Regions from separate parts of the Arthrobacter sp. 05N429 genome, predicted to be linked through region 1. Evidence: predicted binding sites of a transcription regulator. Region 1 holds the regulator's gene; the other holds the start of a gene.
The links. Region 1 encodes HrcA, which represses chaperone genes, less so after heat shock. Its sites were predicted from a motif close to TTNGCACTCGNNNNNNNCGAGTGCNAA; they were not measured.

Region 1 (4,127 bases):
GGCAGCGTGAAGTTCAGGGCTTCCTTGGACTCCTGCGCCGTGAACGGACCGCGGTCCTTGAAGATCAGGTAGATCAGCAGCGAGGGGACGCAGCCGAGTATGCCGCCGAAGTGGGCCAGTGTGGCCCACTGACGGTCCTCGCTTGCCGTCAGAGGCAGAGCATTTGCTGGAACGCCATGGTACGGGGGCTGGCCATGGCCGGCCTGGTTGCCGTTTTGTTCGCGTGCGTCATCTGCCACGGTGTCGTCCTTCGGATTGCGGTGGTGCGTTGGTGCCTGCGGGGGTGCCAGGGCTGCGCCGGGAGCGCAGCCGCCGTTCCAAGAATACTTGCTTCGGCGCGGAATCGCGGATCGGCCCGCTGGCGGGGGCACCCGGACAGGCTCGTCAGGGGACGGTGAGGAAGTCGATGACCTCCTCCACCCGGCCCAGCAGGGAGGGTTCCAGGTCGGCGTAGCTGCGGACCGCGCCGAGGAGTTTTTGCCAGCCCAGCCCGATGTCCTCCTTGGTGCTGTGCGGCCAGCCGAAAGCCATCAGGATGCCCGTCTTCCAGTCCACGCCGCGGGGGATCACCGGCCACTTCTCGATCCCCAGCACGGCCGGACGGATCGCCTGCCAGACATCCACATAGGGGTGGCCGACGATCAGCACGTTGCCGGCCGCTCCGGGCGATGCCATGACAGCGTCGGCGATCCGGGACTCCTTGGAATCGGGGACCAGGTGGTCCACCAGGACACCGAGCCGGCGCCCGGGGCCCGGCCGGAAGGCGGCCACGGCTCCGGCGAGGTCGTCGATGCCGTGCAGCGGTTCGACGACGATGCCCTCCACCCGGAGATCGTCACCCCAGACCTTCTCGACGAGTTCGGCGTCGTGCTTGCCTTCCACCCAGATCCGGCTCGCCTTGGCGACCTGTGCGCGCTGGCCCGCCACGCGAACGGAGCCGGAAGCCGTTCTGCTGCCGGCGGCGGCCGCAGCGGCCCGGGGTGCGGGCGGCATCAGCCGGATCGGCTGTCCGTCCAGCAGGAATCCGAAGCCGAGCCGGAAGGACCGGGACTTGCCGCGGCGGTCCTCCAGGGCGACGACGTGCATCCCGCCGGACTTCTCCACCCGGGTCACGGCGCCCACCCAGCCGGACTGGACATCTTCCAGGACCATGCCGCGCTCCACCGGCACCTCCGGAAGCTGGGCCTTGGCGGGGGCGGACAGGTCCTGGGGGCCCCAGTTCTGGTACGACATCGGTTCCACACTGCTTTGCGATCGGTTTGCTATGGCGGGCTGTGCCCGAAAACACTTGCCCCGGGAAGAACGCCTGGAGCGAATCCAATGCTAACAACGCGGCGACTCATATTAGACTGGTTAGCACTTAGGCATGTCGAGTGCTAACCAACATGCCGTGTGCCAGCAGAGCGTGCGGTGCGGCCGGCGAACGGCGGCACCGGATGCGGGACAGTCGAATGGAGGTGGAGCGTGAGCGAACCACGCAAACTCGAAGTGCTGCGCGCCATCGTGGAGGACTACGTCCATTCACGGGAACCCGTCGGCTCGAAAGCCCTCGTGGAGCGGCACCACCTGGGCGTATCCAGTGCCACGATCCGCAATGACATGGCAGCCCTGGAGGATGAGGGCCTCATTACGGCGCCGCACACGAGTGCCGGTCGCATCCCCACCGACAAGGGCTACCGGCTCTTCGTAGACCAGATTTCGGCGGTTAAGCCGCTCTCACCGGCAGAACGACGTGCCATCCAGGCCCTGCTGGAGGGTTCCGACGACCTCGACGATGTCCTGGACCGGACCGTCCGGCTGCTCGCGCACCTGACAAACCAGGTCGCCGTCGTGCAGTATCCGCATCTCAGCCGCGCCAAGGTGCGGCACATCGAATTCGTCCTGCTGGCGCCCCGCAAGGTGCTGATGGTGCTGATCGCGGACACCGGCAAGGTGGAACAGCGGGTCATCGACGTGGGGCAGGACTTCGGCGACGAGGCCCTGGCTGAACTCCGCACGCGGTTCCTCGGCGGCCTCGCCGGGACGCCGCTGAACTTGTTGCCGCAGTCGCTGCAGTCCGTGGTTGGCAGTTGCCCGCCCGCGCGGCGTGGCGCAGCCCAGGCGCTGGCCCGCGGCCTTGAGGCGCTGGCCACGAGCAGCCGCGAGGAGCGCATGGTCATGGCCGGAACGGCCAACCTCGCCCGCTCCAACGTGGACTTCCCGCTGAGCATCGGCCCGGTGCTGGAAGCCCTCGAGGAACAGGTGGTCATGCTCCGCCTGCTGAGCGACATGGCCGCGGACCCGCGGGGCGTGACGGTCAGCATCGGCCGGGAGAACCCGTACGTGGGGCTCGCCGAGGCCTCCGTGGTGGCGACCGGCTACGGGCCGGACGCGACGGCGAAGGTCGGCGTGCTGGGTCCCACCAGGATGGACTATCCCACCACCATGGCCGCCGTCCGCGCGGTGGCCCGCTACCTTTCAAGGATTCTCGGCCCCTGACGGACGGCACACCACGCCCGTCCCGACGTTCCGACACCAGACTTCTTGCCCCTAACAGGCAGTGCCCCACCGGCAGTACAAAAAGGAAGAGATACAAACTTTGAGCAGCCACTACGACGTTCTTGGAGTCTCCCGCGAAGCTACGGGCGAAGAGATCAAGAAGGCCTACCGCAAACTGGCGCGGACCCTCCACCCGGACGTGAACCCCGGGGATGACGCTTCGGACCGGTTCAAGGCGGTCACACACGCCTACGAGGTCCTGTCCGATCCGCAGAAGCGCAGGATCTACGACACCACGGGCAACGAGAACGGAACCGACAACGGTTTCGGCGGCGGCAGTTACTCCGGCCAGGGCTTCGCGTTCCAGGACATTTTCGAGACCTTCTTCGGCGCCGGCGGCCAGGCCGGACCGGCCTCACGGGTCCGCCGCGGCCAGGACGCCCTGATCAGCGTCCGGATCGACCTCCGCGACGCCGTGTTCGGCGTCAACAAGAAACTCGAAGTCGACACGGCTGTCACGTGCCCCACGTGTGAGGGCTCGTGCTGCCGTGAAGGCAGCCACCCGGAACGCTGCGACATCTGCGGCGGCAGCGGCCAGGTCCAGCGCGCCGTCCGTTCCATCCTCGGCCAGGTCATGACCGCCGCCCCCTGCGGTTCCTGCGAGGGCTTCGGCACTGTCATCAAGGACCCCTGCAACGAATGCGCCGGCCAGGGCCGGATCCGCAGCCGGCGCTCCCTGACGGTCAAGGTTCCTGCCGGCGTCGCCACCGGCACCCGCATCCAGCTCTCCGGCCAGGGCGAGGCCGGCCCTGCCGGCGGTCCCGCCGGCGACCTCTACGTGGAGATCCGGGTCAACAACGACGCCACGTACGTGCGCGACGGCGACGACCTTCACGCCAGCCTCAACATCCCCATGACGGCCGCGGCACTGGGCACCGAGCTCACCCTCGACACCTTCGACGGCCAGCAGGAGATCGACGTCAAGGCAGGCACCCAGTCCGGTGAGGTCATTACGCTGCGCGGACTCGGCGTCACCCACCTGCGCGGCTACGGCCGCGGCGACCTCAAGGTCCACCTTCAGGTGGACACCCCCGCCAAGCTCGACGCCGCCCAGGAGGACCTGCTCCGCCAGCTCGCGAAGCTGCGCGGTGAGCAGTTCACCGAAGGGAAGCTCGCCGCGAGCGGCGGGGTGTTCGCGAAGCTTCGGGACCGGCTCGGTAACCTGTAGCGGTGAGCAACCCGGTCTTTTTCACTGCCCCCGGCACTTTGGACGGGCTGGTTCCCGGTTCCGACTTCGTTCTCGACGGACCTGAAGCCCGCCATGCCGTCACGGTGAAGCGTCTTGCTGTGGGGGAGTCCGTGGACATCGCCGACGGCGCCGGCAAGCGCCTGACCGGCGCCGTCGCCGCCGTCGCCCCGAACGAGCTGACGGTGCACTGCTCCGGGCTCTTCGAGGAGCCCCAGCCCGCGGTGCGGCTGGTCCTGGTCCAGGCCCTCGCGAAGGGCGACCGGGACGAGCTCGCGGCCGAAACCGCCACCGAGCTGGGAATTGACGCGGTTGTGCCCTGGCAGGCCGAACGGTCGATCGTCCGTTGGAAGGCCGAGCGTGCGGCGAAGGCCCACGCCAAGTGGCAGTCGGTGGTCACGGC
Region 2 (4,127 bases), on a different contig from region 1:
GGTCGGCACGCGTTTCCGGCCGGAGGAGTTCGCGTTCGAGCGCCTCGACGATCGCTTCCGGGCTCGCGTCCGTGCCTGGCGCGGGCGTGATGTCCTCGTCGAGCTCGCTGAAGAGGTCGGGTTCATCGAAGAGCGTCGGTTCTCCGAACAACTGCTGCCGGCCGGTCAGTGCCTGCGCCGCGAGTGGCTGGGCGTGCGTCGGGCGGGACGCCGCCTGCGCGGCAGCGGGTGCTGCCTGTGCTGCGGGGGCCAGGGCTTCTGCCGCCGCCTCGGCTGCGGCGCCGAACCCGGGACCCTGGCGCACGGCCACACCCTGCTGGTAGGCCGTGGCCGCGGCCCTGGCGCGGTCATCCGCCGCCTCGTTGAGGTCATGCCCGGCGTGGCCGCGCACCCATTCGAACTTGTATTTGCGGCCGACCAGCGCCTGGTCGATCTCTTTGAGCAGGTCGACGTTCATAACGGGCTTGCCGTCGGACTTGCGCCACCCCTTGCGCTTCCAGCCCGGCATCCATTTGGTGACGGAGTTGATGACGTACTGGCTGTCGCAGAGGATGTGCAGGTCCTCCCCCGGCAGGTGTGCGGTGGAGTGGAACAAATCCAGCACGGCCATGAGCTCGCCCATGTTGTTGGTGCCGTGCGGCCATCCCCCGGCACGCCAGCAGTCGTCGTTCACGTACCAGGCCCATCCGGCCGGGCCGGGATTTCCTAAAGCCGAACCGTCGGCTGCTGCTGTAATCGTCACTGCACTATCCTGCCAGACCTCCGACCCCGCGGGTGCCGCCGCACCTCCGGCACCAACCACCCAGCGCCCCCGAGGGTTAACGCCGACGGCGGCCCCACCCGAAGGAGGGACCGCCGTCGTCAAACGTGCCGTTGCTGACGGAAATCCATCAGCCAGGCGTTCAGGGCCTGGTAGCAGGGTGGTTAGAAACCGCCCATGCCGCCCATGCCGCCCATGTCGTCGCCGCCGCCCATCTGGGCGCCAGCCTTCTCGGGCTTGTCGGCCACAACGGCCTCGGTGGTGAGGAACAGTCCGGCAATGGACGCCGCGTTCTGCAGGGCAGAGCGGGTGACCTTGACCGGGTCGTTGATGCCGGCAGCCAGCAGGTCGACGTATTCGCCGGTTGCTGCGTTCAGGCCGTGGCCTGCGGGCAGGCCGCGGACCTTGTCGACCACAACGCCAGGCTCGAGGCCCGCGTTGAAGGCGATCTGCTTCAGCGGGGCGTCGATGGCGACGCGGACGATGTTCGCACCGGTTGCCTCGTCGCCTTCGAGCTGCAAATTGGCGAATGCCTTGGCGCCAGCCTGGATCAGGGCAACGCCACCGCCGGCGACGATGCCCTCTTCGACAGCAGCCTTGGCGTTGCGGACAGCGTCCTCAATGCGGTGCTTGCGTTCCTTGAGCTCAACCTCGGTTGCGGCACCGGCCTTGATGACTGCAACGCCGCCGGCCAGCTTGGCCAGGCGCTCCTGCAGCTTCTCGCGGTCGTAGTCCGAATCGGAGTTCTCGATCTCGGCACGGATCTGGGAAACGCGGCCGGCGATCTGGTCAGCGTCGCCTGCACCCTCGACGATGGTGGTCTCGTCCTTGGTGACAACGACCTTGCGGGCGCGGCCCAGGAGTTCGAGTCCGGCGGTCTCCAGCTTGAGGCCGACTTCCTCGGAGATGACCTGGCCACCGGTGAGGATGGCGATGTCCGCGAGCTGCGCCTTGCGGCGGTCGCCGAAGCCCGGAGCCTTGACGGCGACGGACTTGAAGGTGCCACGGATCTTGTTGACGATGAGCGTGGCCAGGGCCTCGCCCTCGATGTCTTCGGCAATGATCAGCAGCGGCTTGGAAGACTGCATGACCTTTTCGAGGACGGCAACCAGTTCCTTGACGTTGGAGATCTTGGAGTTGACGATCAGGATGTACGGATCCTCAAGGACCGTTTCCTGGCGCTCGGCGTCGGTGACGAAGTAAGCGGAGATGTAGCCCTTGTCGAAGCGCATGCCTTCGGTGAGTTCCAGCTCCAGGCCGAAGGTGTTCGACTCCTCGACGGTGATGACGCCTTCCTTGCCGACCTTATCCAGGGCCTCGGCAATCAGGGCGCCAATCTCGTTGTCACCGGCAGAGATGGACGCGGTGGCGGCAATCTCTTCCTTGGTTTCGATTTCCTTGGCGGAGGCCAGGAGCTCGCGGGTGACAGCCTCGACGGCCTTCTCGATGCCGCGCTTGAGGGACAGGGGATCAGCGCCGGCCGCGACGTTGCGCAGGCCTTCCTTGACCAGGGCCTGCGCCAGCACGGTGGCGGTGGTGGTTCCGTCGCCGGCGACGTCATCCGTCTTCTTGGCAACTTCCTTGACCAGCTCGGCGCCGATCTTCTCGTAAGGATCGTCCAGCTCGATCTCCTTGGCGATGGAAACACCATCGTTGGTGATCGTGGGGGCGCCCCACTTCTTTTCGAGGACGACGTTGCGTCCACGCGGGCCGAGGGTGACCTTGACGGCGTCGGCGAGGATGTTCAGGCCCCGCTCAAGACCGCGGCGTGCCTCTTCATCAAATGCAATGATCTTGGCCATAACGGCAGTAGTCCTTTCGGGACAGTCGTTAAGAATGAACCTTTGCTGCGGTGCCCGCGACGGACGATCCCTGGCCCGGCGGCCTCTGTATGCCGTTGGGCCCGGGATCTCACCCCAGCCAGGTGTTTCTTTCGCTCCTGGATCGGCTGGTTCAACTCCGCGGCCGGGCGAACCGGGCGTCGTTTTAGCAGTCAATACGCGGGAGTGCTAAGTCAATAATTAGCACTCCCCCGGGGAGAGTGCAAGCAGTGGTCGCGCAGGAGGGCCCTCTATCGGCATGCTGGCGGCGCTCCGCTGCGACGCAATACGCTACGGGCGATTAAGTCCCGCTGCTGCTGGAAGTTTCGTTGCCGCTCATGGTTGCCGTGTTGTCCGGCCCGTAGGTGTAGACAACATAGTTTGCGGAGCTGATGTCACCGTTGGAATCGAAGCCGACCGGACCGGATTCGCCGTCGTAGTCGGGACGTTTGCCTGCCCGGATGGCGTCGGTGCATTCCTGGTAGCTCTTGCATACCGCGGCCTCGCCGGCGGGCGCGCCTTTGCCTGACGTCGGGGCCGTCCCGCCCGAGACGGTGATCAGGCTCGCCGCAATGGAGGTTCCGGCGTCGTCCTGCGCTGCGGCCGCCGCGATGGCGGCAAGGTTGACGGCGTCGTAGGTCTCCGCGGCGAACGTCATGTCCTTCAGTCCAGGATCCACGGAAACCAGCTCGCCCTGGAAGTGGGCTGAGGCAAAGGTTCCCGGCAGGATCCCCCGCGCACCGTCGAGGGCCCGGGAACCGAGGCCTGAACCGTACTGGCTCACCGCTCCGTCGCTGAGGATGAGCTTCTTGCCGGCAAGGCCGGCGTTGTTCAGCTCGGCGATGGCACCTTGGGCACCGGCGCGGGAGACCAGCACGACGGCGTCGGGTGCCGCTGCCTTCGCTGCGGCAGCAGCCTGCTGCGCCCGTCCCGGAGAGAACCCCGCGACTACGAGGGGCCCGAGCCCGGCGTCCTTGGCCGCGGCGGCCACCGCGTTGGATACGTCCTTGCCATAGGCGCCTTCCTCGTACACAACGGCAATGGTTGCAGCGCCGCTGTCCTTGGCCAGCTTGACGAGAACGGGGGCCTGGGCGATGTCGGCCGCCGAGGTGCGGAAATAGTAGCCGTTGCTCTCGTAGCTGCTGAGCCCGCTGGCGGTGTTCGCGGGGGAAATCATGGCCACCTTGGCGTTGGACAGGACGTCGATTGCAGCGGGCGCCCGGCTGGAGTCCGTCGGACCGATGACGATGTCCGCTTTGGCGGCAACGAGTGCCTTGGCCTGCGCTGCGGTGTCGCCGCTGACGGTCGACGGAAGCAACTCCACCGGTTTGCCCTTGTGACCGCCTGCAGCGTTGACTTCCTTGACGGCGAGCTTCGCGGCGGCGAGTTGGGGCGCGTTGAGGAAGTTTTGCGGGCCGGTGTTGTCGAGGATCAGACCGATCCGCAGGGTCCCGTCGCCGCTGGCGTCGGCCTGCTCGACGCGGGCACCGCCCGCCGGCCCCAAACATGCCGTGGTGGCCAGGGCGGCAACAGCCGCCACGGCCACG

Region 2: a site for HrcA is predicted at 2,747-2,773, ahead of groL (chaperonin GroEL). Genes of this name have one in related genera too.

What each region holds. Positions count from the first base shown of each region.
Region 1 covers NZ_JBFTMQ010000003.1:169,087-173,213, forward strand. Annotated here, with positions in the region: gene AC1DF4_RS07725 (DUF4870 domain-containing protein) at 1-239, opposite strand, end outside; gene AC1DF4_RS07730 (DUF3097 domain-containing protein) at 385-1,233, opposite strand; gene hrcA (heat-inducible transcriptional repressor HrcA) at 1,465-2,478, shown strand; gene dnaJ (molecular chaperone DnaJ) at 2,579-3,706, shown strand; gene AC1DF4_RS07745 (16S rRNA (uracil(1498)-N(3))-methyltransferase) at 3,709-4,127, shown strand, end outside.
Region 2 covers NZ_JBFTMQ010000009.1:7,042-11,168, reverse strand. Annotated here, with positions in the region: gene AC1DF4_RS14610 (RNase H family protein) at 1-742, opposite strand, end outside; gene groL (chaperonin GroEL) at 925-2,562, opposite strand; gene AC1DF4_RS14600 (ABC transporter substrate-binding protein) at 2,882-4,127, opposite strand, start outside.